4 regions of the Shewanella sp. 10N.7 genome follow, and region 2 is predicted to be linked to each of the others. Evidence: predicted binding sites of a transcription regulator. Region 2 holds the regulator's gene; each other region holds the start of a gene.
What was found. The regulator sigma-54, encoded in region 2, starts transcription at its own class of promoters, with help from an activator protein. The targets are predictions, from matches to a motif close to GTTGGCACGNNNNTNGNNT.
Positions count from the first base shown of each region.

Region 1: the regulator sigma-54 is predicted to act here: its motif matches at 3,151-3,169, upstream of fliD (flagellar filament capping protein FliD).
Region 3: the regulator sigma-54 is predicted to act here: its motif matches at 1,203-1,221, upstream of glnA (glutamate--ammonia ligase).
Region 4: the regulator sigma-54 is predicted to act here: its motif matches at 1,988-2,006, upstream of LMH66_RS16265 (TorF family putative porin).

Region 1 covers NZ_JAJGZS010000031.1:10,785-16,092, forward strand. Annotated here, with positions in the region: gene flgL (flagellar hook-associated protein FlgL) at 1-763, shown strand, start outside; gene LMH66_RS17250 (hypothetical protein) at 784-1,815, shown strand; gene LMH66_RS17255 (flagellin) at 2,051-2,848, shown strand; gene fliD (flagellar filament capping protein FliD) at 3,199-4,557, shown strand; gene fliS (flagellar export chaperone FliS) at 4,575-4,955, shown strand; gene LMH66_RS17270 (hypothetical protein) at 4,924-5,247, shown strand; gene LMH66_RS17275 (flagellar hook-length control protein FliK) at 5,252-5,308, shown strand, end outside.
Region 2 covers NZ_JAJGZS010000025.1:26,431-31,738, reverse strand. Annotated here, with positions in the region: gene LMH66_RS15520 (KpsF/GutQ family sugar-phosphate isomerase) at 1-529, shown strand, start outside; gene kdsC (3-deoxy-manno-octulosonate-8-phosphatase KdsC) at 531-1,094, shown strand; gene lptC (LPS export ABC transporter periplasmic protein LptC) at 1,091-1,651, shown strand; partial or broken gene lptA (lipopolysaccharide transport periplasmic protein LptA) at 1,716-2,168, shown strand; gene lptB (LPS export ABC transporter ATP-binding protein) at 2,441-3,172, shown strand; gene LMH66_RS15495 (RNA polymerase factor sigma-54) at 3,354-4,838, shown strand; gene hpf (ribosome hibernation promoting factor) at 4,863-5,150, shown strand; gene ptsN (PTS IIA-like nitrogen regulatory protein PtsN) at 5,153-5,308, shown strand, end outside.
Region 3 covers NZ_JAJGZS010000031.1:32,846-38,153, forward strand. Annotated here, with positions in the region: gene glnA (glutamate--ammonia ligase) at 1-1,111, opposite strand, end outside; gene typA (translational GTPase TypA) at 1,580-3,394, shown strand; gene LMH66_RS17365 (pyrimidine/purine nucleoside phosphorylase) at 3,607-3,918, shown strand; gene LMH66_RS17370 (DUF4124 domain-containing protein) at 4,010-4,549, shown strand; gene glnL (nitrogen regulation protein NR(II)) at 4,685-5,308, shown strand, end outside.
Region 4 covers NZ_JAJGZS010000027.1:44,935-50,242, forward strand. Annotated here, with positions in the region: gene LMH66_RS16250 (alanine/glycine:cation symporter family protein) at 1-180, shown strand, start outside; gene LMH66_RS16255 (hypothetical protein) at 251-643, shown strand; gene LMH66_RS16260 (hypothetical protein) at 699-872, opposite strand; gene LMH66_RS16265 (TorF family putative porin) at 1,206-1,898, opposite strand; gene LMH66_RS16270 (HU family DNA-binding protein) at 2,203-2,475, opposite strand; gene LMH66_RS16275 (response regulator) at 2,684-3,481, opposite strand; gene LMH66_RS16280 (hypothetical protein) at 3,570-3,926, opposite strand; gene LMH66_RS16285 (DUF4240 domain-containing protein) at 4,083-4,592, shown strand; gene LMH66_RS16290 (hypothetical protein) at 4,699-5,025, opposite strand.

The DNA of each region.
Region 1 (5,308 bases), on a different contig from region 2:
TCAACGAGATTTAGCGGCGACTTCGCAGTATCTAAAAAATACCGAGTCGTTAAGCACCAGTTTAGACCGCTCAGAGACATATCTCTCTAGCATGACCAATCTGCAAGCGAGAATGCGTGAGATCACTATTGGTGCTAATAATGGTGCGCTATCTCCTGAAGACAGAGCAGCATATGCGGCGGAGCTTAGTGAGCTATTAGAGTCATTTGTCGATGTGGTTAATGCTAAAGATGATGGCGGAAATTACTTATTCTCAGGTAATGAAACGGGTACGGCTCCAATTGGTATTGATGCTGATGGTAACTACTTCTATCAAGGTGATGATGGCCATCGTGAAGTACAAATTTCAGGTTCTGCTTGGATGACAGGTAACGTGACAGCACAGGAGTTTTTATTCTCTGGCGGCGGCACTGATATTTTAAACCAAACTAAGCAATTTATTGATGTATTGAACGATCCCAATCTTGCACCTGGTGATGCTACCTTTACCCAAGCAGCTGAAGATATGCTGCAATCGTTAGATAATTCATTGGCATCGATTAGTGGTGCTATCACTGATATCGGTGGTAAGCAAAACGCCTTAAGCTTAATGCAAACCACCCACACTGAACGTATTTTATTTAGTGAAGAGGTTATCGGTGAAACCGAAGGATTAGATTACGCACAAGCCACAGCGGAATTTAATTTGAAGTTGACCACATTACAGGTGACACAACAATCTTTTGTGCAAGTGAGTCAGCTATCATTGTTCAATCACATGTAAGTTAGTAGCCAGTAAAATCCATGCTTAAAGGTATTTCGGAAAGTTTAAATGTATTGCAGCGCAACCAAACGGTTGCGCCTGCACCTACTGCAGTGCACGACACTCAGCCAGCGACGGCGAAAGCCGTGCCATCGATTCCAACTCATAGACTTGCCAGTTACCAAAAATGGGCTAAGGTAACCCAAGGTCAACATGCGATATCAGCCAATCAAGTGGCTGAACAAGGGTTATTACGTGTTTCACAGCTGTTAAAGCAACTGCAGGTTCCCTTGAATAATGCCAGTCCACAATCTGGGTTATCTGAGCAACAAACTGATACAGCAAAACAAATTCAGCAGCAGCTTGTTGCACTCGACATTAGTTATCAGCAACAGCCATTAGTGGATCACCAGCTCAATCTGATAAATGCTAACCGCCCTGCTGCTAAGCACTTTTTTCAATTAAAGTCAGTTGATCTAGTGGGAGTTAAATCCCGTGATGAGCGAATCACCATCCAATACGGTGACAATAATGCTCGCGCTTTTTTACCTGCGCATCAAAATAATCAATTTTTAGCTAAACAGCTCACCAATGCGTTTAAAGATATTGGCATTAGCGTGCAAGCCCCTGCCCGAAATGCCGCCATGCTGAGTACAGATCATGCACAATGGTTACAAATCCAATCTGGGTTATTAATGTCCGGTCAAGGTCAACGTTTGCCTGCAGGTGAAGCTCGTACGGTCAAAGTGGTCGAAATTCTGTCATGGCAAGATCCCAAAGAATGGCGTTTTGACAAAGCCGAAGATGTTAAGCAAACCCAAGTGAAAGTGGTAAAAAGCCAGCAAAAAGTTAATCAGCAACTTGTTGAACTTCGCAACAGTAAACAGAAAGTGCAACAACAGCTCAAGCGAGCTAATCATCAACAACAGCTTCATGGCAACTTGGATACAAATATGGCTAAATTAAAAGAGTTAATGCAGCCAAATCCATTTTCATCCCAAGTCACCTCGTTAATGGCGCAAGCTAACGTCAGTCGCGATCATGTTTCATCTTTATTAAAAACTAAGCAATAGCACTAATTTTAAGTCTCAGTCACTTTTATTAGGCAAATTTCAATTAACGCCTTCATCTGCATATAAAGCCTATCAAAGTAGGCTTTACCCTCTATATCCCATCACCTAGAACTGATTCAAACATCGAATTTCATAAAAATTTGCTAATTATTTTAGTCCGCGGATTCAGTTTCGTTTTCCAGTGTCGTTTTAATTAGTGGTAACACCAATAACTTTAATCCTATAGGAAGACATTATGTTATCTGTTCATACTAATACTGCTTCGAACATCGCTCAAAACTCAGTAACAAAAAGCAACGATCTAATGACTAACGCTATGGAGCGTTTATCAACAGGTCTTCGCATCAACAGTTCTGCTGACGATGCAGCTGGTCTACAAATTGCTACTCGCTTAAACGCGAACGTTACTGGCATGGAGCAAGCTAGCCGTAACGTTAACGATGCAACCTCTATGCTACAAACTGCTGATGGTGCATTAGAAGAGTTAACGACTATTGCTATGCGTCAAAAAGAACTCGCTACTCAAGCAGCTAACGGCGTGAACTCAGCTGAAGATTTAACAGCTCTAAATGACGAATTCGCAGAATTAAGTGCTGAAGTTGACCGTATTATCGGTGATACTGAGTACTCAGGTAACAACCTATTCACTGCTTTAGACGATATCGATTTCCAAATCGGTGCAGGTTCTAACGAAGTATTAAACGTAACCCTAGGTGCATCTGCATTAACTGGTCTTGCTGATGACTTAACAACAGGTGCTAACGCTGCAATTGACAACGTTGATGCATTTATTAATTCAGTTGGTGCAGAGCGTTCAACGCTTGGTGCTAACATCAACCGTTTAGGTCACACAGCGTCTAACCTAACTAACGTGACTGAAAACACTAAAGCTGCTGCTGGCCGTATCATGGATGCAGATTTCGCAGTTGAATCAGCTAACATGACTAAAAACCAATTATTAGTTCAAGCGGGTACTACTGTACTTTCTAACGCTAACCAAAACACTGGTCTAGTAATGGGTCTATTACGTTAATAACACGTATTTAGTCTACAAAAAGGGCCCTATGGCCCTTTTTATTTTAGCTCAACCTATGTAATGCCTTTAAAACCTATAAGAATAAATCCCCTCAACACGCTAATTTTATTAGTAAAAAAGCTAATAAAACTTTAGCCGTCAGTTATCCCTGTCGCCTTTATTCATTGTTATAAATTCTTTTTCGACACTCGGTGAATCAAACGGAAGCTCAGCTTCCATTGTGTTGCACAAAACGGAAGTTGTCTAACCGACATAACAATCGAAAAAACAACAAATAGCTATTAAACAATAACTTAACCATTGGCATAAAGATTGCCATTTAAGTCCGTTAGACAATAGGAGTTGCCATGATTTCAGGTATGAGTGCCGCCTCATTTGCCGAGCAATTAGTTGCTGCAGAGCGAATGAGTAAAGATGTTTTATTTAAAAACAACTTAGACAACAGCAAAGCACAAATTGATGCTTATAAAATTTTAGAACGTACCCTAAATCAAATGACCAGTAACTTGGACAATTTGGGTGATGATGCTTTTGAAGGCAAAAGTTCAGAAATTAGCGATGACAGTGCCACCATCACAGTAGACAGTGACGCACCAGCAGGTGTGTACGATTTATATGTGAAGCAACTTGCTCAAGCTCACCAAATCACCAAGTCGTTTGCAAGCGAAGACGAAATTCTACCAACAACAGGTGTAGTCAGCATTGATGTCGGTGGTAATACCATTGAAATTGATATGGCTGAACTTAACTCGACAGGTACTCGCACCGTTGCCGATCTACGTGACGCCATTAACAACCATCCAGATAATCCGGGGGTTCAAGCCTCATTAGTGCGAACTGGTGGTCAAGTTGAGTTAATGCTGACCTCTGAAGAAACTGGCGCTGATAGCACCATTACGATGGAAATGAATGGTGTTGACTGGGGGACTCAAGAAAGAATAAAGGCACAAGACGCAGAGTTTACCCTCAACGGTATCGATATCACCAGCAGTACAAACTACCTAGATAACGTAATTGATGGTGTCAATATTGAGCTTAAAAAAGCCCACGCTGTAGGCGAAAGCGCCACTATTACTATTGCTAACGATATTGAAGGCACTGAAAAAGCCGTTAATGACTTCGTCGATTCTTTCAACGAATTAATGACCCAACTAAATCAACTGACTCGTTCAATGGGCAGTTCGGTTTTAGACGATATCAATGATGATAAAGAAACTGATGATGACGATGATGAAGATGATGACGATGAGAACTCATCTGTTGGTGAAGACCAGATAGGGATTCTAAAAGGTGATTCTAGTCTGCGTATGCTGCAAAACAGTGTCCGTAATGCCATCTTCAATGAAGCACCTAATGGCATGCGTCTATCAGATATTGGTATTGAAATGGGCCGTGATGGCAAGTTATCTGTTGATGATGACAAACTATCTCAAGCTATTAACAGTGACTCAGCTTCTATCAAAGAAATGTTTACTGCCGATGGTGGCTACATCGATAACATTAATTCGATTATTGATCCGTTTACCAAGAACAACGGTTACATCGATTTAAAACAGAAAAACCTCGACTCTCAAGTAGAGCAAATCGAAGACAACATGACTCGCCACGATAACCAAATGAGTCAACGCTACCAAATTTTACTCGCCCAATTTACCGCAATGGAAAACACCATTAACAAGCTAAACACTGCTAGTGGCCTATTTTAATTAGGAATAAATGAACAATGTTGAACGAATATGATCCTTTTAATGCTTATAAGCAAACCACGTTAGATGCCAGAGTCGCCTCGGCAAATCCCCATGAAATGGTACGTATGTTACTGGATGGATTGTTGGAAGAAATTGAGCGTACCAGTGGCTATATGGAACGACAAAGCTTTGAAGATAAAGGTAAAAGCGTCAATAAATGTCTCAACATTGTTCACGGTCTAGATTCCATGCTTGATCTTGAAAATGGTGGCGAAGTCGCCACCACGCTAAATCGCTTATACGACTACTGTAGTCGCCAATTAGTGACTGCTAGTGTTGAAAATAGCATCACAGAGCTAACCCCCGTAATTAAGGTTATTACCGATGTCAGAGCCGGCTGGGCCAACCTCAACTAGTCAGTGGCAACAATTTGAAGTTGCCCTGGTGAAATACGCCAATTTAAAAGATTGGAAAAAAGTAGAAAAGGTGAACGAGTTAATGATGCTGGCGCTCACCGTTCAAGGTAAACCCAAAACAAAGTCGCAGCTATTAGCAAGACAATCCTTAGCTAAAGTTCATCAACAGGTGATTGCGCAAGCGAATGCTGAGAAAGAATCTCTCAGTAAAGAAATGAAACAGTTCCAAGCAACTAAAGATGGCATTTCAGCTTACAAGCTGACCAGTCTGTGTGGTGAAATTTATGATTAGTTACATGCCAAATTTAATTTCAGTAACAGGGGCAGCGAGCTCCTCATCTCAACAACCAATG
Region 2 (5,308 bases):
TCCGTTAGGACTCGCACCCACTTCAAGCACAACTGCAACATTGGTCATGGGTGATGCACTAGCTGTCGCTTTGCTTCAAGCAAGGGGTTTTACCCGTGATGATTTCGCTTTATCTCACCCAGGCGGCTCTTTAGGCCGCAAATTACTGTTAAAAGTGTCAGATGTTATGCATCAAGGTGCTGATGTACCTATAGTTAACAGCAGTGTCTGCATCACTGAGTCCTTATATGAAATTTCAAATAAAGGTTTAGGCATGACTGCTGTGACTGATGATGGCGGTCAACTTGTGGGTATATTTACTGACGGGGATTTACGCCGCGTGATTGATGCAGAAAAGAATTTACGTACCACAGCCATTGCCGATGTCATGACACCAAACTGTATTACCATCAGTGCCGATATTTTAGCTGCACAAGCATTGCAAATTATGGATGAAAAAAGCATTAACGGCTTAATCGTGGTTGATAACGATCAACAACCTGTTGGCGCACTAAACATGCTCGATATGGTTAAAGCAGGAGTCATTTAATATGTCTGAAACACAAGTTCATCAAGGCTTATATGGCCCTGTCAGTGATGACATTTGGCAGCGCGCTAAAAAAATCAAACTGCTTATCTGTGATGTTGACGGCGTTTTTTCCGATGGCCGCATCTACTTAAGTAATGCAGGTGAAGAACTCAAAGCATTTCATACTCGAGATGGTTATGGCGTCCGCTCAATTTTAACCAGCGGTATTCAAGTCGCTGTGATCACAGGCCGTAAATCTGCCATTGTAGAAAACAGAATGACAGCTCTTGGCGTCAGCCATATCTATCAAGGCGTGGATGATAAACTTACCCCGTTTAAAGACTTGCTGAGCATTTATAATGTCAAACCTGATGAAGTCGCCTATATAGGTGATGACATGGTCGACTTACCCGTCATGAAAGAAGTGGGTCTTGCGGTTTGTGTGGCAGACGGTCACCCTTTTGTAAAACGTCACTGCCAAATGATTACTAGTATAAATGGCGGCAATGGGGCACTACGCGAATTAACTGATCTGCTATTGGTTAGCCAAGACAAATTTGAATCGGCCCATGGAATGAGTATATGAGCCGCACCACATTGGCCATTTTAGCCTTCTTTGGCGCTGCACTGATTTTATATTGGCAAGTCCAAGTCAAGCGCAGCCAGATGGAAGCATCAAAGCTGCCTGATCCTGCTCGTCCTGAGTTTATAGCTAATGACCTACGTAGTACTGAATTTAACGAGCAAGGCTTAGTCCAAAGTCGTGTATCAGCAAAACACATGGAACATTTTCAGCAAACAAATGAAACCTTGTTCACTGAACCTGTTTATCTTGTCTATCCAGAAAATGGTGAAGCTGAGTGGCAATTAACTGCTGATTTAGGCAAGCTTAATAAAGAAACTGGCAAAGTAGTGCTACAAAATAATGTTATTATTGATGCAATAAACATCAATGAACCAGTACAATCTTTGACAACCACTATGTTGGCTCTCGATTTGAACACTATGATCATGACGTCTGATCGACAAATATATGTCACAGGTCAAGATTTTAATATACAAGGCTTAGGCCTTTACGCTGATTTAAATGCCGAAGAATTAGAGCTTTTAAGTCAAGTAGAAGGAACGTATGAAGCAAAGTAATAACCTTACTGTCTCACTACAACATTTTGTAAAGTTGAGCCTAGTTGGAATAAGCCTAATTGGAATGACTGGCGTTAACGCTAAAGAAGGCGATCTACAACAAGAGCTAAAAGTCGCTGCTGTGAGCCAAAAAGCAGACATTAAAAATAACCAAGTTATTTTCTTTGGCCCTGTTAACGTCACCCAAGGCACGATTAACATTAATGCAGATGAATTACGCGCATTTAGTGAAGAGTCTGGTGGTCAAAAAACCATGGTTGCCACTGGTAATCCGGCTACATTCTCGCAAGAGTTAGATGATGGTCGTATTGGTACAGCCAGTGCCAATGAAATCAGATATGAGCTAGCCAGCAGTATTTTAACCTTAAAAGGTAACGCTAAACTTGATCAAGCAGGTAGCCAAGTTACCGGTAACCTCATCAGTTATAATATTGAAAAACAGCAATTGATTGCTGAAAGTACTGGCGACGGAAAAGACCGAGTCATCACAATTTTCCAGCCTGAAAACTACCCTGATTTAAATGAATCGAAAGACACTTCAGAGCAACCAGATAGCGCCTCATCTGAGCCTGTTTCAACAGAAGAAGTCACAGAGCAAGCACCTGAAGAAACAGCTGAGAAGTTAATTGAAAATCAATCTGATGCCGCTATCGAAAACACTGAAAATGGTTTGGATTCGGCAGCAGCAACTGAAGCTGAAACACCTTCAATAGCTAAGCCTGCATCAAGTGATGAACAATCAGCTTCAGATGCATTACCTGAAACACCAGCGCTAGAGCAAACTCAATAATGACCCAAATTACCTTAACAGCTGAAAACTTGGCTAAAAGCTACAAAAGTCGCCAAGTGGTCAAAAATGTCAGTCTTACCGTTAAAACTGGGCAAATTGTTGGGCTATTAGGGCCAAATGGTGCAGGTAAAACCACCACCTTTTATATGGTCGTTGGCTTAGTTAAAAGTGATAAAGGCCGCATATTAATTGATTCTGACGACCTCACGGCAGATCCAATGCACCTGCGTGCACGCAAAGGTATTGGCTATTTACCACAAGAAGCCAGTATTTTTCGCAAGTTAACCGTACACGATAATATTATGGCGGTGTTGCAAACCCGCAAGAGTTTAACGACTGAGCAGCGCATCGAAGAGTTAGAGCACTTATTAGAAGAGTTTAATATTACTCACATTCGCGATAGCCAAGGTATGGCATTATCGGGTGGTGAACGTCGACGTGTTGAAATCGCACGCGCATTAGCGGCAAATCCTAAGTTCATTCTGCTAGATGAGCCTTTTGCCGGTGTCGATCCTATCTCTGTGATAGATATCAAGAAAATTATTCAACAATTAAAAAATCGTGGACTTGGAGTACTCATTACCGACCATAATGTTCGTGAAACGCTTGATGTATGTGAGCGCGCGTATATTGTTAGCCACGGTGATTTAATTGCAGAAGGCACGCCTGCTGAAATCTTAGACAATCAGCAAGTCAGGTCAGTATACTTAGGTGAGCAATTCAAGCTATAGTTAGCATTCTTTAGTGCACAATATGGCATGTCGCGACCAGTATCAGTCCCACTTTTTAGTGCAATGTTCTAGACTGAACTTAAGCCAAGCTTCAGCTTAAGCCTAGAAGCAGTTTAAAAAGGTGCTAGACCCACACAATTGTTAGTCGCGACGATGAAACTCAATTAGGGATAAGCGGTAAATGAAAGCCTCACTCCAACTTAAAATGGGTCAACACCTGACTATGACCCCACAGTTGCAACAAGCCATTCGCTTATTGCAACTTTCCTCATTGGAGCTACAGCAAGAAATTCAACAAGCACTTGACTCAAATCCACTCCTTGAGCTCGAAGATGAGTTTGCTAAAGCAAAAGAACCAGTAAAAGAAAACGCCCAGCAAACCGATACTGATTTTAGTGATAACAGCCAAGTGACTGTTGAAAAAGACACCTCAACCGTAGACACCACTGAATCGTTGACCAAAGAATCCATGCCTGACGAATTACCAATGGATACCACATGGGATGAAGTTTACACAGCATCCCCAAGTTCAGGTTCTGGCGCAGTGGCTCGTGATGACGATATGCCTTTTCAGGGTGAAACCACAGAAGGCTTATATGAGCATTTAGAGTGGCAAAAAAATCTCACCCCTTTTTCTGAAAACGATCTGGTAATTGCCACAGCGATTATCGATGCCGTTGATGAACGTGGTTACTTAACCCAAACAACTGAAGACATATTGCAAGCTTTAGGCCTAGAAGATATTGAACTCGATGAAGTTGAAGCTGTACTCAAACGAGTTCAGCATTTTGATCCAGTAGGCGTTGCAGCAAGAGATTTAAGCGAATGCCTGATGATTCAGCTGGGCCAATACCCTAATGAAATACCTTGTATCGATAACGTTAAGCTACTGATTGCAGAACACCTAGACTTAATTGCAGGCCGCGACTTTAGATTATTAATGCGTAAAACCAAGCTTAAAGAAGATGATTTACGCGAAGCGATTCAATTTATTCAAACGCTTAACCCACGTCCAGGGTTACAGATCACTCCTATTAAAGATGAATATGTCATTCCAGATGTGACAGTGTTTAAAAAGAGTGGCCGTTGGGTCGTTGAGTTAAATCCAGATAACATGCCAAAAATTGGTGTGAATCAGCAATATGCAGCAATGGCAAAAGGCTCAGCAAACCAATCAGACAGCCAATTTATCCGTGGTCATTTGCAAGAAGCAAAATGGTTTATCAAGAGTATTGAAAGCCGTAATGAGACACTATTAAAAGTGGCTAATTGTATTGTGCAATTTCAGCAAGGCTTCTTTGAGTTTGGCGAAGAAGCAATGAAGCCAATGGTACTTAATGACATTGCTGAAGCCGTTGAAATGCATGAGTCGACGATTTCGCGTGTCACGACACAAAAGTATATGCACACCCCTAGGGGACTTTTTGAACTAAAATATTTCTTTTCAAGCCATGTGAGTACTGATGATGGCGGAGAGTGTTCTTCTACTGCAATTCGCGCATTTATTAAAAAGCTTGTTGCCGCAGAAAACCAGCAAAAGCCACTTAGCGATAGTAAAATGGCGACGCTATTGGCAGAACAAGGGATCAATGTTGCTCGGCGTACGATCGCCAAATATCGTGAAGCAATGCTCATCCCTCCCTCAAACCAACGCAAAAGCCTATAAGCCTTTGTTATTGGAGGATGATCTATGCAAATTAACCTGACTGGGCACCATGTGGAAATTACTCAATCTTTACGTGAGTATGTACAAACTAAGTTTTCAAAGCTTGAACGACACTTCGAACAGATCAATAATGTTCACGTTGTGCTCAATGTTCAAAAGCTGCAACAAATTGCAGAGGCAAAATTACACCTCAAAGGAGGTGAAGTTTTTGCGGTATCACAGAACGCTGATATGTATGTTGCAATTGACGCCCTGATCGACAAATTAGATCGTCAGGTAATTAAACACAAAGAGAAGTTAATTAAACACTAACGATGGAACTTCGCACCATTCTGCAGCCGGCGTGCACTACCTGCGCCACGCCGGGCAGTAAGAAAAAAGTACTGGAACTTATCAGCGATTTAATGGCTGCCCAGTACCCAACCCTATCTTCACAGGCTATTTTTGAAAGTTTAATAGCACGTGAAAAA
Region 3 (5,308 bases), on a different contig from region 2:
CTAAGTATGGGTTAGCGGTTGGATCTGGGAAACGTGTTTCGATACGACGTGCTTTCGGGCTTGGTACCACTGGGATACGGATTGAAGCACTACGGTTACGCGCTGAATAAGCTAACATTACAGGCGCTTCGAAATGAGGAACAAGACGCTTGTAAGAGTTAGTGCTTGGGTTAGTGAATGCGTTCAATGCACGAGCATGCTTGATGATACCACCGATGTAGTAAAGAGCTAGTTCACTTAAACCAGCGTACTTGTCGCCAGAGAATAAGTTAACACCGTCTTTAGCTAAAGATTGGTGAACGTGCATACCACTACCGTTATCACCAACAATTGGCTTAGGCATGAATGTCGCTGTTTTACCGTATGCATGAGCCGTGTTATGAACCACATACTTCATGATTTGGATTTCATCCGCTTTGTTTGAAAGCGTGTTGAAACGTGTAGCAATTTCGTTTTGACCAGCTGTAGCAACTTCGTGGTGATGCGCTTCAACCACTTGACCTAATTCTTCAAGAATTAGACACATTGCACTACGAATGTCTTGTGATGAATCTACTGGTGCAACTGGGAAGTAACCACCTTTAACGAATGGACGGTGACCTGTGTTGCCGTCTTCGTAGCTAGTACCTGAGTTCCATGCTGCTTCTTTCGCGTCAACTTTAACGAAAGTACCTGACATGTCAGTACCAAACTTAACGTCGTCGAATAAGAAGAACTCTGGCTCTGGACCAATTAATACTGTGTCAGCAATACCAGTAGACTTTAGGTACTCTTCAGCTTTCTTAGCAATTGAACGTGGATCACGTTCGTAACCCGTCATTGTCGCTGGCTCTAAAATGTCACAACGAATAAGACCAGTAACTTCTTCAGTGAAAGGATCTAATAAGAAAGAAGAAGGGTCTGGCATTAACACCATGTCAGATTCGTTGATGCCTTTCCAACCGTTGATAGATGAACCATCAAACATTTTGCCATCTTCAAAAAAGTCATCGTTCACTTGATGAGAAGGAATAGAGACGTGCTGCTCTTTACCTTTAGTGTCTGTAAAACGTAAATCTACGAACTTAACTTCTAGTTCTTCAATTTGTTTTAGGATTGATTCAACTGACATTCTTAAGCCTCCGGTAGGGTAAAGGGTTGTCCCTTAATGTAATCTTGTTATTCGTCAGACATCACGTCTGCTTTCGAATTTGATTTGTTATAAGCGACTTTCATGCCAGAAAGATAAAGCATTGATTTAAAATACAATAAAAATATCCCTCTCGCGTAAGGCACTAATAACGCACAACTTCGGTGCACCACTATGCGCACTAATGGTGCAAAAGTCCATTTCGGTGCATTGGTTTTAACGCCATCATTGATCTAGTTCATTAAAGCGTCACTTTATTGAGGCAATATGATCCTTTTTGAATTTTATCTTCTATCTTTAAAGCTTAAATTTTTATAAATAAGCAAGTGTTCAAAAATAATCCTATCTACTCAAGCCTTGCTGGAGTAGAATGGCACGCTTTTTTATGGTGGCTATACTTATTAGTCCTATAAACTCCTATTTTTATTTGATGGTATAGAGGTTTTATCCGTGTTAGAGAATTTACGTAATATCGCCATTATTGCTCACGTCGACCATGGCAAAACAACCTTGGTAGATAAGCTTTTGGCTCAGTCTGGCACCCTTGAAAGTCGAGGTGAAGCCACAGAACGTGTAATGGATTCTAACGATCTTGAAAAAGAACGTGGTATCACCATTCTGGCTAAGAATACAGCCATCAAATGGAACGACTACCGTATTAACATCGTAGACACTCCTGGTCACGCCGATTTCGGTGGTGAAGTAGAACGTGTTCTATCTATGGTAGATTCTGTTTTATTATTAGTTGATGCAGTTGATGGCCCAATGCCACAAACTCGCTTCGTAACTAAAAAAGCATTCGCACAGGGCCTTAAGCCAATCGTTGTTATTAACAAGATTGACCGTCCTGGTGCTCGTCCTGATTGGGTTATTGACCAAGTATTCGACTTATTCGACAACTTAGGTGCAACTGACGAACAGTTAGATTTCCCAATCGTATATGCTTCTGCATTAAATGGTTTCGCTTCATTAGATCCTGATGAAACAAGCGAAGACATGACACCACTTTTCCAAACAATTGTAGAGAAAGTATCTTCTCCTGATGCTGATTCGGAAGGTGACTTCCAAATGCAAATCTCTCAAATCGATTACAACTCATACGTGGGTGTTATCGGTATTGGTCGTATTAAGCGTGGTAGCATCAAGACCAACCAACAAGTGACTGTTGTTGGCGCTGATGGCAAAACTCGTAACGGTAAAATGGGCCAAGTATTAGGTTACATGGGTCTTGACCGTCACGAAGTTGCTGAAGCTAACGCTGGTGACATCATTGCAATTACTGGTCTTGGCCAATTACAAATCTCAGACACAATCTGTGCGCCTTCTACATTAGAAGCGCTACCTCCGTTGTCTGTAGATGAGCCAACACTAACAATGACTTTCCAAGTCAACACTTCTCCATTCGCTGGTAAAGAAGGTAAGTACGTCACTTCACGTAATATCCTTGAGCGTCTTGAGCAAGAGCTAGTTCATAACGTTGCACTACGTGTTGAAGAAACTGAATCTCCGGATCGTTTCCGCGTATCAGGCCGTGGTGAATTACACTTAGGTATCCTAATTGAAAACATGCGTCGTGAAGGTTACGAGTTAGCAGTATCTCGTCCAGAAGTTATCGAAAAAGAAATCGATGGCGTGATGTGTGAACCATTCGAAACATTAACTGTAGATGTTGAAGAAGAGCATCAAGGTAGTGTTATCGAAAAGCTTGGTACCCGTAAAGGTGACATGCGTGACATGCAGTTAGATGGTAAGGGTCGTGTACGTATCGACTTCGTTATCCCTAGCCGTGGCTTAATCGGTTTCCAAACTGAATTCATGACTGCGACTTCTGGTACTGGTCTTATCTACCATTCATTTGACCATTACGGTCCAGTGAAAGGCGGCGATATTGGTCAACGTGCTCGTGGCGTATTGATTTCTAACGCTACTGGTAAAGCACTGACATTCGCATTATTTAACCTTCAAGAACGTGGTCGTCTATTTATTGGACACGCTGCTGAAGTATACGAAGGTCAAGTAGTTGGTTTACACGCTCGTGCAAATGACTTAACAGTTAACTGTTTGAAAGGTAAGCAACTTACTAACATGCGTGCATCTGGTACAGATGAAGCACAAGTACTGACTCCACATATCGAAATGACACTTGAGCAAGCGCTTGAGTTCATCGATGATGACGAATTAGTAGAAGTAACACCTGAGAACATTCGTGTTCGTAAGCGTTACTTAACTGAAAACGAACGTAAGCGTCACAACCGTGGTTCTTAATCGTTATTAATCATATTAAATGATTAAAAAAACCCGCTTAGGCGGGTTTTTTATTGCCTGTAAATTACTCATTTATAAAAATTTAAATCGAACACTTCTCGTTTTACAATTCAGTCTAGCCTATAACTTTTTATTACTTTATATTCATACTGTTTGCATTTATATTCACAAAATAAAATAAAACTAGCATGATTTAATTAAGGAATACCACAATGAGCGTTATTTCACAGGTCGATGTCGCCACCCAAGCGAATGTTTATTTTGATGGCAAAGTCATCAGTCGCACCATTCATTTCACTGATGGCAGTCATCAAACCTTAGGCGTCGTATTGCCTGGAGAGTATGATTTCGACACCACTCAAGCAGAAGTAATGAACATTACCTCAGGTCAATTTGAGGTGTTATTACCTCAAGCCACTGAATGGACAACAGTTGCTGCGGGTAATCTTTTTGAATTGGATGCCAACGTGAATTTCAAAATCCGTACATCAGAAGTGAGCGAATATCGCTGTCAGTACAAGTAATTAGCAAATTCAGTTCATCAGTAATTGCTGATTTTTTGTTAAAAAGAGGCTAGTATTAAGGTGATTAAAGCCCAAGGTGAAGGAACCCCAAATGCGCTTAACCCTAATTATTAGCCTTATTTTATGCAGTATTATCATCTCTAGCAGCCATGCAACCGTTTATCGTTGGGTCGATGAAAACGGTAAAGTCCATTATAGTGATGAACCTAGAGAGAATGCTGAAGCTGTTGATTTAAACGCAAACACTCAAAATAGTATTTCAGTCAGCATTCCGACTGAAACTGAAGTGATGAAGAAGAGCGCTGAACCTATCACCTACCGTGTCCGTATCGTTAACCCAACCCAAGAAGAAACCATTCGTAATAACCAAGGTAATTTCACTGTTGTTGCCAGCGCAGCACCAGAATTACCAAAAGGTTACCTACTCGCGTTATACATCGACGACATCCTGTATGGTCAACCACAATCTAGCGCTATTTTTAATGTTACCGAAGTGAATCGCGGCGAACATAATTTAGTGGTTAAGATTTTGACCCAAAACGGCAAAGTCCTTGCATCTAGTTCTGCTAGAAAGATATTTCTACATCAGACATCGATTCTAAATAAGCCTAGACCAACACCTAGAACTTAATAAAATCTATAACTTTCATATAGATAAAAATTATTTGTTCAGGCGTTTATAAATTGATTGTCGATGTAGAATAAGTTGCACAACGCACCAAATCGGTGCAACATAATGGTGCAACTTCATTATGCAGGACAATTGATGGACACAAATAATCTGCTGAATCATTTAGTTACCGCAGTTTTCGTTATTGATAGCGAATTACGGCCTCACTATGCCAATGCGGCAGCAGAACAGCTGCTTGGTGTTGGTGCAAACAAACTAGTTGAACAGCGCCTCCCAGAGCTATATCAATCTATGGGAGTTGAGATTCAATTACTGATTGATTCAGTTAATGCCAATCAGGGCATAACCATCAATACTGCCTCGCTCATGACCTTAGATGGCGTGCACCATATTATCGATATCACTTTAATCCCAATGGAAAGCGAAGATAACCTCAGTTTATTAGAACTGCGTCAGGTCGATCAACAACATCGCATTCACCAACAACTGAATCTTGATGCCCAACAACAAGCGGCGCAATTCTTAGTCCGAAATCTTGCCCATGAGATTAAAAACCCATTAGGCGGCCTGCGTGGTGCAGCCCAATTGTTGTCGCGAGAATTAGCTGAACCCGAGTTAAAAGAGTTTACTGATCTGATTATTGAGCAAGCAGATCGACTGCGAAATCTCGTCGATAAGTTATTAGGGCCTCAGCGCCCTACACAGCATACAGAACATAATATTCATCAAGTGGTGGAGAAAGTCTTAAAGTTGACCGAG
Region 4 (5,308 bases), on a different contig from region 2:
ACTTTGGTTGTACCAATCGGCGCGGTCAGTTCACTTGAGTTTATCTGGCTACTTGCTGATACATTAAATGCAATGATGGCAATTCCAAACTTGATTGCACTGGCTCTATTAAGTCCTGTGGTATTTGCATTAACCCGAGAGTACTTCGCGAAACAAAAGGCTAAGGCCTTAGAAAGCTAATTAGCGATTAGAATTATTCAACAAGGCATACACAGGGAGTGTATGCCTTTTTTATAAGGGAAATATTCACATGAACCTTTTAAACAGAATACTGCTATTAAGTCTATTTACTTTAGTTTCATTGGTTATTGCAGGCTGCAATGGGTTATCTTTTAGAACCAATGCTGATGAATATGTCACTTATCAAGCAACAGCGACAACGGTTGATATCTATCAGCCTAGTGAGCTGTATAATCATGACAATGAACCTCTAGGTGAGGTGATGACGACTTACTGCGGGGATATTCGTAAAGATATCGCAACTTCAGCTCCCAGTATTAACTCCCTACAAAAAGAGCTGAAGGTACAAACAAGAGAAAGAGGCGGAAATGCGCTCATCATTACTGAATGTGGCAAAGTGATTTATCCGGCTTGCTCTATTTATCTAGAGTGCAGTGGTCTTGCATACTTTTTAAAGTCTTAATATTAGGTTGGAGCTGAAGCCTGAAAAGAGTTAGCGCTGCAATAGTTTACTCAGGCTAGAATAATTCATCATCTAGGTTTTTACGTAATTCTGCTTGTTCTAAATAATCATCTAAACGACGTTTCACTTGTCTTTTCCGTTCAATAATCTCAGCTGAACGCTTATTTCTAGGCGTGACCATTGCTTCAATTTCTGTGTCATTGGGAATGGTTTCTGTAATATTGGCCATCGTTCTACCCTCTATATCATTCTTGACTAACGGTTTAGCGTGAGTCGTAACACCAGTGCTAAATGTAAAGGTAAACCTGCCCTGATTGTTCACAGGTTAGTTTGTGCCGGTAACGTCAATGTTGAATGGAACTGAAAATAGGACGGAAGAATGTCTGCGCTAACACCTCATCAGTCATATATTTTGAATGTAGCAGGTATTTAAATTTTTGCTTAATTGTAGAATCGAAAATTTTTTTATTGCCATTAAAAACGCCACTCTGAATGAGTGGCGCTTTTAGTGCTTAACATGCTGTAATCATACTTCCTCAATTGAGAAAGTAATGTTTAAGCCTTATAAACCGAAGCTATATGAGTAACCTAAAACAATTTTAGCGTCATCTTCATCTAAGTCAGTATCAGATGCAGTGAATGACACTGTACCGTAATCTGTATCAGCGCTCAGTGACACATTATATTCAGAGTAGCTATCAGTATCGAACCAGCTCATGATGACATCACCATCAGAGTAGCCGTAATGAACGCCCAGAGACAATTTTTCAGTCAATGGGAACGTTAAGTTAGCTTGTGCATACATCATGTCCGCAGAGTCTAATGGCTCAGCAGCAATATCGTCACCACCATTGACAGTGTGAGAGTATGAAACATCTAACCATTTCCATGCTAGACCTACTGTCACTTCACCAAAATCAACACTTCCTGGTGAATCTGGGTAAGCGTAGTACAGGTAGTTGATGTCATAGCTTAAGTCTTCAGTAATGTTACCACCGTAACCCGCATAGATATCTAGCTCGTAACTTGTGCCATCACCAAAATCGACATTTGAAGCCCAACCGCCGACATAAAAGCCAGAATCAGCAGCGTAATCAATGCCACCTTGCACAGCTGCGCCGTTATCAGTTTGGCTTACACCGCGCCAAAGGTAATTTGATGTCGCTCCGATGTTACCTGTTACTTCTGCTAAAGCAGAACCACTGAGTAATAAACCTGTTGATAGCGCAATAGCTTTATATATCGATGTTTTCATTTTCATTCCCTCAAGTTTTTCTTATCACTGAACTTGTTGCTTAGTAATCGGGCAGCAATGTTCAATGTTGATTTTATCTGTATGAGGTATTGCTAATGGTGTGCCATGTTTGAAATTGCTACATTTTCAGATATTTAGCTGTTTCTGCACCTACTTGTGGCAAAAATGTTGCATAGATGTGAAGCAGGGTTGCACTTTTAGTGTGCAAGATTTGTGCGCTATTCCTGCACTTTAAACCTAGTTCTGTAGAAAAAAGGCATAAAAAAACCTCCCATAGGGAGGTTTTATAATTCAAGCTGTTAATTTAATTAACGCTATCTTTCAGTGTTTTACCAGCTTTGAATTTTGGTACAGTCGCTTCAGCAATTTGGATTTCTTTGCCGGTTTGTGGGTTACGGCCAGTACGTGCTGCACGAACTGAGGTTTCAAAAGAACCAAAACCTACGATAGAAATCTTGTCACCACTTTTCATGGCTTCAGTAACAGCTTCTTCAAAAGACTTTAGTGCGCGACCAGCTTCAGCTTTAGTCAGCTCAGCATTTTCTGCAATTTTTGCAATTAATTCACTTTTGTTCATGTTGTATTCTCTGCTTTCCATAGATGTGTTTATTTAAAACTAGATTAACATGCCATAAGCCATGGGGGTTTAAAAGCCTTTTATCTGATTAATGTGTAGCGATAAGGCATTTTGGCGACATTTAAGGCGTAAAATAGCCAATTGGGCTATTTCATCAGTGAAAATGACTAGTGACGAAGAGCCAAAAGTCATTTACTTTTTGAGCAGGCTATTCTTCTAATAGTTGGTAAAGCAGTTGTTTGACGAGTTTAGGTTCGAAAGGTTTGTCACATAAGGCGTTAACACCGGCACTGGAAACGTTACTTAAATGAGTGTCGTTTGCTTCAGAGGAGACCATTAAAATCGGAATATGTGATTGCTGGCTTTGATTACGAATGTATTGAGTTAATGCTAATCCATCAACACTAGGCATATTGTAATCAGTGATGACCAAATCAAACATTTGATGTTGCATAAGCTCAATGGCTTTAGCGCCATCTTCGGCTTCACTGATAATTCTTATCCCTAAATTACCTATAGTGCGTTTAATGACGTTACGTGCCATTCGGCTATCATCGACAACTAAAGTTCGGATATCTTGGACATCGAAATGACTCAAATCTAATTCATCATTACTAATGAGGTCGATGGTTGAATTTAGCGCTGTAGCCAAATGGTCTGCATCAAAGGGTTTAGGTAAAATTGCCACGACACCAGATTGTCTGAATATTTCTAATTGCTCACGACGACATTCGCTAGAAACCAGCATGAATTGAATATCTTGATAGGCTGATTTTTGTTTAATAAAACTTAAGAGTTCTGTGGCCTCACCATCTTCAAAATGTAATGCACTAACAATTAAATCAGGTGTATGGCGGGCAATGATGTCTTTAGCTTCAGTAAGATTAGATGCTGTTTGAATGCTATCAACACCTTCTTGGTGTAATTTAGCAATGATGATTTTTCGTTGAACCTCTGAAGGCTCCAACAGTAAAATCGACAGTTCACTGGGTGATAAATGGCTCATGCTACTTCTTCTTTTTTTTGTAATTGAGTCTTATGCTGTGCATTTTAACCTAAGGTTAGCTTTGAATATACTTATAACACCTGAATGGTTAACAAGTTCGCTGCAAGTACTCTTTGGTTTTTTGACTAAATGCGACCCAATATTGAAAGCTGAGAATGAGCAGTACGGTTAAGGCGATTGCTGGAATGGGAAGCTCAGTACCTTGAAACTCTACTTTTACATCTTCAGGGGTGATTTGATAGGCAATGATGACGGTCGTGGTCAGTGCTAACGCGGCTAATGTTTGAATACCTAAATAAATTTTAAATACCATGCTAGCCCAATGGGTTCGCTTTATAAGGCCGAAAAGTACCGGGATCACGCCAATAGTAAACAAGTCTATCCCTTGGATGGAGTATGAACGCAATAATGCAAGAATGGATAACAAAACATAAAATGTCATCATAATAATGAGTCTGCGTGGTGGTTTGGTGCTGATAGGACTGAGTTTATTCATAGCGATTAGATATAGGCTGTAAGGTTTTAGATTTTATGTGGTGTAGAATACCGCGAGTAGAATCAATTTTGTGAGTTGTTTGCAAAAGAATTTAGGAAAAGTGAAATGACAGAAGCTGACTTTTGGTCACTGGTAACCCGAACTGAGCCGCAGCAATCTGAGCAGCAATGCCATGACGCATTAAAAGATAAACTGACGCCACTAGATGATGGATCATTAGCTGCATTCGATAAAATATTCGGTCAACAAATGCGACGCAGTTATAACTGGGATATTTGGGGCGCTGCTTACATCATCACTGGATGTGATTCAGATTATGCCTTTGCTGAATTTAGAGGCTTTATTTTGTCATTAGGTGAGCAGTGGTATAACAAGGTGATTGCTGACCCTGACTGCCTAGGTGATATTGAGTTGTGGCCCACAAAAGACGATTCGGCTTACCCGTTTATTGAAGATTATGATTTAATTGCTGGTCAACTGTATGAAGATAGAACGGGTGATGAGTTACCCTTTATTCCTTCAGGTCAACATACACCACAAGGTAAAAAGTTCAGCACCAAGAAGAAAGACTTAAGAAAGAATTATCCTAAGTTGAGTGCTCGTTTTCCGTTTTAAACTTACCTGTATTATAAAGCTGGACTCTTTTCAAATTCTTGAAGAAAAAATGCAGTCACTGCTTAATCAGTGACTGCATTTTTAGTTGTATACGGTAGATGGCTAATTATCCATCACATACTTCTGAGCGTGTATCGAAATCTAAACCACGTTGTTCGCATTTTTGGTCTAAAAATTTACTTTCAGCGGTCTTCATTTGCTTGTCGAAGTCTTGATTTAGCTCGGCAGAGTACTCTTGCTCTACAGAAGCCATATGTTGAACCATTAATTGACGATGTTCTTTAATCGCTTGCTCTCCTTGAGCATCAACATCAAATTGATAAGCGAAACTAGAAGATGAAACGACTAAAGCAATAAAGAAAGTTGCGGCTAAAGATAGTTTTTTAGTCATACCAGTCGTTGAGAAAGTCGTTTGAGTTGAGATGTTGTTCATATTATTACTCCAGTCATACACGTAGGTTTGTATTGGCGCTAATTCCTTGAGCGATAATTGCAGTGACGCTAACAGAGTTTTGTTTAACAGCTACCTTGTATTGGTACTGTGCGTTTGCTTGGAATGTATATTAGCGAAGCCTTGCTGAATGGAAACTGAACAGTATTCGATGTATTTTTGAGCGTTTAATTAATTGTCTAGTGTCTATATAGGCATATTTCCTACAGCAAAGTTAACTGCTTTACGTTAAGCTGATATACAGGTTAAGTTTTTATACTAGCGG